2 regions of the Pantoea sp. X-Soil-YNGN-785 genome follow, and region 2 is predicted to be linked to the other one. Evidence: predicted binding sites of a transcription regulator. Region 2 holds the regulator's gene; the other holds the start of a gene.
The links. Region 2 encodes sigma-54, which starts transcription at its own class of promoters, with help from an activator protein. Its sites were predicted from a motif close to GTTGGCACANNTTTCGCTNT; they were not measured.
Positions count from the first base shown of each region.

Region 1: a site for sigma-54 is predicted at 1,820-1,839, ahead of AC6I8E_RS16505 (gamma carbonic anhydrase family protein). Genes of this name have one in related genera too.

Region 1 covers NZ_AP035942.1:3,556,731-3,560,799, reverse strand. Annotated here, with positions in the region: gene aroE (shikimate dehydrogenase) at 1-770, shown strand, start outside; gene AC6I8E_RS16510 (DUF1488 family protein) at 767-1,024, shown strand; gene AC6I8E_RS16505 (gamma carbonic anhydrase family protein) at 991-1,545, opposite strand; rRNA gene AC6I8E_RS16500 (16S ribosomal RNA) at 2,037-3,576, shown strand; tRNA gene AC6I8E_RS16495 (tRNA-Glu) at 3,666-3,740, shown strand; rRNA gene AC6I8E_RS16490 (23S ribosomal RNA) at 3,971-4,069, shown strand, end outside.
Region 2 covers NZ_AP035942.1:428,947-433,015, reverse strand. Annotated here, with positions in the region: gene lptB (LPS export ABC transporter ATP-binding protein) at 1-411, shown strand, start outside; gene rpoN (RNA polymerase factor sigma-54) at 460-1,893, shown strand; gene hpf (ribosome hibernation promoting factor) at 1,915-2,202, shown strand; gene ptsN (PTS IIA-like nitrogen regulatory protein PtsN) at 2,353-2,832, shown strand; gene rapZ (RNase adapter RapZ) at 2,880-3,734, shown strand; gene npr (PTS phosphocarrier protein NPr) at 3,731-4,003, shown strand; gene mtgA (monofunctional biosynthetic peptidoglycan transglycosylase) at 4,007-4,069, opposite strand, start outside.

The DNA of each region.
Region 1 (4,069 bases), 840 kb from region 2:
CGCTGATCCATCAGGCTTTCGCTGAGCAGACGGGCATTGAACATCGCTATGGTCGCATCTGTGCCCCGGTTGATGGTTTTCCTCAATCGCTTTCTGCCTTTTTCGAACAGGGAGGTCGTGGTGCCAACGTGACGTTACCCTTCAAACAGCAGGCATGGGAATTTGCCGATCAGCTCAGCGAACGTGCAGCTCTGTCCGGTGCGGTAAACACCGTTAAAAAGCTCAGTGATGGGCAGATCCTGGGAGACAACACGGATGGTATCGGCCTGTTAAGCGATCTTGAACGGCTGAATATGATCAATGCTGGCGACAATGTCTTGCTGGTAGGAGCGGGCGGGGCCGCACGCGGTGTTATTCTGCCGCTGCTTTCAGCAGGCGTGACACTGACCGTCGTCAATCGTACCGCCGCGCGCGCTGAAGAGCTGGCGAACCTGTTTAGCGCGAGCGGGACTATCCGGGCATCTGGTTTTGAGCAACTGACGGATCAGCGCTTTGATCTGATCATCAACGCCACTTCAAGTGGTGTGAATGGAGAAACGCCTCCTTTACCTGCAGAGGTCATCCATTCTGAAGTGCGCTGCTACGACATGTTTTACCAAAGCGGGCTGACGCCTTTTTTACGCTGGTGTCAGGCGCACGGAAGTGATCATCTGGCCGATGGACTGGGGATGCTGGTGGGTCAGGCTGCGCATGCTTTCTACATATGGCACGGTGTGATGCCGGAAATCACGCCCGTGATTGCTCAGCTTAAGCAGGCCATGCAGCCATGAATCAGGCGATACAGTTCCCGGATGAGGAATCCTATGACGCTGAACTGAACGCGGTCTGTTTTCCAGTACTGGTCAACGGCATGCGGCTGAATTGTGCAATCAGCCGCGATTCGCTGAATTCACGTTTTGGTGAAGGAGAGGCGATGGCGCTGTTTCAGCACCATCGCTGGGATCTGGAAGATGAGGCCGAAGCGGCCATTCGTCAGGATGATGTAGATAATCAGGGCTGGATCTGGTTATCTCCCGCCAGATAATCATCCTTCCAGCCAACATAGTTATTAGCGGAATAGCGTAAACCTTCCTTTTCACTGTCATTCAGCGGCCTGACCTGCTTTACCGGGCTACCCAGGTAGAGATAGCCACTCTCCAGCCTTTTACCCGGCGGCACCAGACTTCCGGCACCAATCATTACCTCTTCTTCTACTATTACGCCATCCAGCAGAATCGATCCCATTCCGACCAGCACGCGATCGCCAATGGTACAGCCGTGTAGCATCGCTTTATGCCCGACGGTGACGTCCTCGCCGATAATAAGAGGGAAGCCCTGGGGGTTGGCGGCTGATTTATGCGTGACGTGCAGAACACTGCCGTCCTGCACGTTAGTACGGGCACCAATGCGGACCTGATTCACATCACCTCTTATCGCAACCAGCGGCCAGATGCTAACGTCATCCTCCATAATCACATCACCGACGACAACACTGCTTGGATCGACCATAACGCGCTGGCCCGTTTGCGGGAAAAGATCTTTATAGGGACGTAGGGCGGAAGTCATCTTGTTCTCCTTTGTTCTATTTTCACTGCAGCCTGATGCCATTTTAGCCAGCTGACAAGCCAATTTTGACGCGGATCGCTGGCGATCTCACCAATCTGGATCATTTATAACCGTTCAGATAAAAGATCCTAAAAAAGGGTTGTGCTCTCAAACGGGATCCCTATAATGCGCCTCCATCGACACGGAACACCGGCAACGGGAAACGGGTCGGGAGGCACAGGAGACTGCGCCGCCGGAGAAAAACTTCTGAAATAGAAGTTGACTCTGCAGGAGGAAAGCGTAATATACGCCACCTCGCGACAGGACGCTAACGCACTGTTCGCACTGCTCTTTAACAATTTATCAGACAATCTGTGTGGGCACTCGCAGGATTGATATCAGCGTCTCCGGACGCAACAAAATATCAAAGCCTCACGAGTGAACACATAATGAAATTCATTATGACGTTTTACAGATGAGCACCGCTTAACTTGTTTAAGCAAATCAAACTTAAATTGAAGAGTTTGATCATGGCTCAGATTGAACGCTGGCGGCAGGCCTAACACATGCAAGTCGGACGGTAGCACAGAGAGCTTGCTCTTGGGTGACGAGTGGCGGACGGGTGAGTAATGTCTGGGGATCTGCCCGATAGAGGGGGATAACCACTGGAAACGGTGGCTAATACCGCATAACGTCGCAAGACCAAAGAGGGGGACCTTCGGGCCTCTCACTATCGGATGAACCCAGATGGGATTAGCTAGTAGGCGGGGTAATGGCCCACCTAGGCGACGATCCCTAGCTGGTCTGAGAGGATGACCAGCCACACTGGAACTGAGACACGGTCCAGACTCCTACGGGAGGCAGCAGTGGGGAATATTGCACAATGGGCGCAAGCCTGATGCAGCCATGCCGCGTGTATGAAGAAGGCCTTCGGGTTGTAAAGTACTTTCAGCGGGGAGGAAGGCGATGTGGTTAATAACCGCGTCGATTGACGTTACCCGCAGAAGAAGCACCGGCTAACTCCGTGCCAGCAGCCGCGGTAATACGGAGGGTGCAAGCGTTAATCGGAATTACTGGGCGTAAAGCGCACGCAGGCGGTCTGTTAAGTCAGATGTGAAATCCCCGGGCTTAACCTGGGAACTGCATTTGAAACTGGCAGGCTTGAGTCTTGTAGAGGGGGGTAGAATTCCAGGTGTAGCGGTGAAATGCGTAGAGATCTGGAGGAATACCGGTGGCGAAGGCGGCCCCCTGGACAAAGACTGACGCTCAGGTGCGAAAGCGTGGGGAGCAAACAGGATTAGATACCCTGGTAGTCCACGCCGTAAACGATGTCGACTTGGAGGTTGTTCCCTTGAGGAGTGGCTTCCGGAGCTAACGCGTTAAGTCGACCGCCTGGGGAGTACGGCCGCAAGGTTAAAACTCAAATGAATTGACGGGGGCCCGCACAAGCGGTGGAGCATGTGGTTTAATTCGATGCAACGCGAAGAACCTTACCTACTCTTGACATCCAGAGAACTTTCCAGAGATGGATTGGTGCCTTCGGGAACTCTGAGACAGGTGCTGCATGGCTGTCGTCAGCTCGTGTTGTGAAATGTTGGGTTAAGTCCCGCAACGAGCGCAACCCTTATCCTTTGTTGCCAGCGATTCGGTCGGGAACTCAAAGGAGACTGCCGGTGATAAACCGGAGGAAGGTGGGGATGACGTCAAGTCATCATGGCCCTTACGAGTAGGGCTACACACGTGCTACAATGGCGCATACAAAGAGAAGCGACCTCGCGAGAGCAAGCGGACCTCACAAAGTGCGTCGTAGTCCGGATCGGAGTCTGCAACTCGACTCCGTGAAGTCGGAATCGCTAGTAATCGTGGATCAGAATGCCACGGTGAATACGTTCCCGGGCCTTGTACACACCGCCCGTCACACCATGGGAGTGGGTTGCAAAAGAAGTAGGTAGCTTAACCTTCGGGAGGGCGCTTACCACTTTGTGATTCATGACTGGGGTGAAGTCGTAACAAGGTAACCGTAGGGGAACCTGCGGTTGGATCACCTCCTTACCTGAAGATACCTTCCCGCGCAGTGTCCACACAGATTGTCTGATAAAAAAGTAATGAGCAGGACGGCTGCGAAGTCGTGACACTATCGTGTCCCCTTCGTCTAGCGGTTAGGACTCCGCCCTTTCACGGCGGCAACAGGGGTTCGAATCCCCTAGGGGACGCCACCTGCTTGGTGACAGGTGAAAGGTGTCTCCATACAGTATCTCAAAACCGATTTGGTTGCGTAAGCAGCCGGGCCGCGTTTGAGATATTTGCTCTTTAACAATCCGGAACAAGCTGAAAATTGAAACGACGTGTCGTTTTCATTCTCCGTAATAAGAATGAAAAATACGACATGTTCGAGTCTCTCAAATGCTTGCAGCTTACAGCGTTGAAAAACGCCTGTGGGTTGTGAGGTTAAGCGACTAAGCGTACACGGTGGATGCCCAGGCAGTCAGAGGCGATGAAGGACGTGCTAATCTGCGTAAAGCGACGGTAAGGTGATATGAACCGC
Region 2 (4,069 bases):
CGTGATGACCTCACCGAAGAGCAACGCCAGGATCGCGCCCGTGAGCTGATGGAAGAGTTCCACATCGAGCACCTGCGTGACAGCATGGGTCAGGCACTGTCGGGTGGTGAACGACGTCGTGTTGAGATTGCCCGCGCGCTGGCTGCCAATCCTAAGTTTATTCTGCTGGATGAACCTTTTGCCGGTGTTGACCCTATTTCCGTTATCGACATCAAGAAGATCATTGAGCATCTGCGTGACAGCGGCCTCGGCGTTTTGATTACCGACCATAACGTGCGCGAAACGTTAGCGGTCTGTGAGCGGGCCTATATCGTCAGCCAGGGCCACCTGATTGCGCATGGTACACCCAATGAAATTCTTGCGGATGAGCAGGTTAAGCGGGTTTATTTGGGTGAAGAGTTCAGACTCTGATAAGGTGTCGTTAATACCGATGTTTACCTGGGAACTACCATCCTGTCTATGAAGCAAGGTTTACAACTCAGGTTCAGCCAACAGCTGGCAATGACTCCACAATTGCAGCAGGCGATTCGTCTGCTGCAACTCTCCACGCTTGAACTCCAGCAGGAGTTACAGCTTGCACTGGAAAGTAATCCCCTGCTTGAGCAGACCGATCTGCATGACGAGATTGACTCCCGGGAATCGTCAGAAGCCGAAGCGCTGGATACCCGTGAAGCGCTTGAGCAGAAAGAGATGCCTGATGAGCTGCCGCTGGATGCCACCTGGGATGAAATCTACACCGCTGGCACCCCTTCCGGCACCGGTACCGATTATCAGGATGATGAGTTGCCGGTCTATCAGGGCGAAACCACGCAGTCACTGCAGGATTACCTGATGTGGCAGGTCGAATTGACGCCTTTCAGCGATACCGACCGCGCGATTGCGACCTCTATCGTCGATGCTATCGATGACACCGGATATCTCACCGTCTCGCTTGAGGAGATCCTCGACAGCATCGGCAATGATGAGCTTGAAGCGGATGAGGTTGAGGCGGTGCTGAAACGCATCCAGCGCTTTGACCCGATCGGTGTGGGCGCACGCGATTTGCGTGACTGTCTGCTGGTTCAGCTCTCCCAGTATGCGCCAGAAACGCCGATGCTGACTGAAGCACGCCTGATTGTCAGCGAACATCTCGACCTGCTGGCCAATCACGACTTCCGTAGCCTGATGCGCGTCACGCGCCTCAAAGAAGAGGTGCTGAAAGAGGCGATGCTGCTGATTCAGTCGCTGGACCCGCGGCCGGGTCAGTCCATCAACACCGGCGAGCCGGAATATGTTATCCCCGATGTGCTGGTGCGTAAGGTCGGCAACCGCTGGACGGTTGAGCTCAATGCCGACAGCGTGCCTCGTCTGAAAATCAACCAGCACTATGCGGCAATGGGCGGTGCAACGCGCAATGACAGCGACAGCCAGTTCATTCGCAGTAATCTGCAGGAAGCGCGCTGGCTGATTAAGAGTCTGGAAAGCCGCAATGACACGCTGCTTAAAGTCACGCGCTGTATTGTTGAGCAGCAGCAGGCGTTCTTTGAGCAGGGTGAAGAATTTATGCGTCCGATGGTGCTGGCCGATATCGCCCAGGCTGTTGAGATGCACGAATCGACCATTTCCCGTGTGACCACGCAGAAGTATCTGCACAGCCCGCGTGGCATTTTTGAACTGAAGTACTTTTTCTCCAGCCACGTTAATACGGAAGGTGGCGGTGAAGCCTCCTCTACCGCGATCCGTGCTCTGGTGAAGAAATTAATTTCGGCGGAAAATCCAGCCAAACCCTTGAGCGACAGTAAACTGACCTCCATGTTATCTGATCAGGGGATCATGGTGGCACGGCGTACCGTCGCCAAATATCGTGAGTCTTTATCCATCCCGCCATCGAACCAGCGTAAACAGCTGGTTTGAAAGAAATGAGAAGGAAGACCTATGCAGCTGAACCTGACCGGGCAACATGTTGAAATCACGCCACCTTTACGTGAATTCGTCAGCGGTAAATTTGCCAAACTGGAACACTATTTTGAACATATCAATCAGGTCTATATTGTCCTGAAGGTTGAGAAAGTCACGCAGGTGGCTGACGCAACACTCCACGTGAACGGTGGCGAGCTGCACGCCACGTCGGAAGCGGAAGATATGTATGCGGCAATTGACGGGCTGATCGATAAACTGGCCCGTCAGCTGACAAAACACAAAGATAAACTGAAAAAACACTAACCTTCACGCTAGCTACGCGCGCCTGCCGCGCAGAGCCGACAGGATGGGGCGGATAATCCGCCCCGTTTTGTCATCTGAGCAAGCGCCGTTTGTCGCACATATCAGCGCGCTGGTGGTGAATGGCCTGGTGAACACGCAAGTGAAACGATAATGAACAACGACCTTACACTGGAATTGAGCACAGTGCTTTCGCCAGACTGCACCCGCAGCGGCGTACACTGCCAGAGCAAAAAACGTGCGCTGGAAATCATCAGCGAACTGGCCGCTAAGCAGCTCAACCTGCCGCACCAGACGCTTTTCGAAGCGATTCTGACCCGCGAACGCATGGGCAGTACCGGTATTGGTAACGGAATAGCCATTCCTCACGGCAAGCTGGAAGAGGATACGCTGCGTGCGGTTGGGGTATTTATCAGCCTCGAGCAGCCGATTGCGTTTGATGCCGTCGACAACCAGCCGGTCGACCTACTGTTTGCATTGCTGGTTCCGGCTGACCAGTGCAAAACACACCTGCACACCCTTTCACTGGTGGCAAAACGTCTGGCAGATAAAACGGTTTGCCGTCGCCTGCGTGCTGCGCAGAGTGATGAAGAACTCTATGCCATTATTACGGAAGTCCAGACAGAGCAGTAACGCGTCTTTACCGGCCCGGTGCCGGTTTTAAAACGGGAGAGAAGGTCATGGTGCTGATGATCGTTAGCGGTCGTTCAGGCTCGGGGAAGTCAGTGGCGCTCCGTGCGCTGGAAGATATGGGATTCTACTGCGTTGATAACCTGCCGGTCGTGCTGCTGCCTGAATTGGCCAATTCGCTGGCGGAACGCAATATTTCGGCGGCGGTCAGCATCGACGTGCGTAACATGCCTGAATCCCCGGAAATTTTTGAAACCGCGCTGAATAATCTGCCTGACACATTTTCACCTCAGCTGCTGTTTCTCGACGCCGATCGCAATACCCTGATTCGTCGTTACAGCGATACGCGCCGTCTGCATCCCCTCTCCAGCAAAAATCTGTCGCTGGAGAGCGCTATCGATGAAGAGAGCGATCTGCTGGAGCCGCTGCGTTCGCGTGCCGATTTGATCATCGACACCTCAGAGATGTCGGTACATGAGCTGGCCGAGATGCTGCGTACCCGTCTGCTGGGCAAGCGTGAACGCGAACTGACCATGGTGTTTGAATCCTTTGGCTTCAAACATGGCATCCCGATTGACGCTGATTATGTCTTTGACGTGCGCTTTCTGCCTAATCCCCACTGGGATCCTAAGCTGCGCCCGATGACCGGCCTTGATCGTCCGGTGGCGGCCTTCCTTGACCGCCACACTGAAGTGCACAACTTTATCTACCAGACACGCAGCTATCTTGAACTCTGGCTGCCGATGCTGGAGACCAACAACCGTAGCTATCTTACCGTGGCGATTGGCTGTACTGGTGGCAAACACCGCTCAGTTTATATTGCAGAACAGCTGGCGGATTACTTCCGTTCGCGCGGTAAGAATGTACAGTCACGCCATCGCACGCTGGAAAAGCGCAAATCATGACCGTCAGACAAACTGTAGAAATCAAAAATAAGCTGGGCATGCATGCCCGTCCGGCAATGAAGTTGTTTGAGCTGGTGCAGAGCTTCGATGCCGAAGTGTTGCTGCGCAACGAAGCGGGCACAGAAGCCGAAGCCAGCAGCGTAATTGCGCTGCTGATGCTCGACTCGGCTAAAGGCGGACACATAGAGATTGAAGCCAGCGGTCCGGAGGAGATCCCGGCGCTGGCAGCGGTCATTGAGCTGTTTGAAGCAGGCTTTGATGAAGACTAAGTCTTAGTCGAGCTTATTACGCTGCAGGAAGCCTTCCCCGCCAAGCTGGCGCATCTGACGCATTAT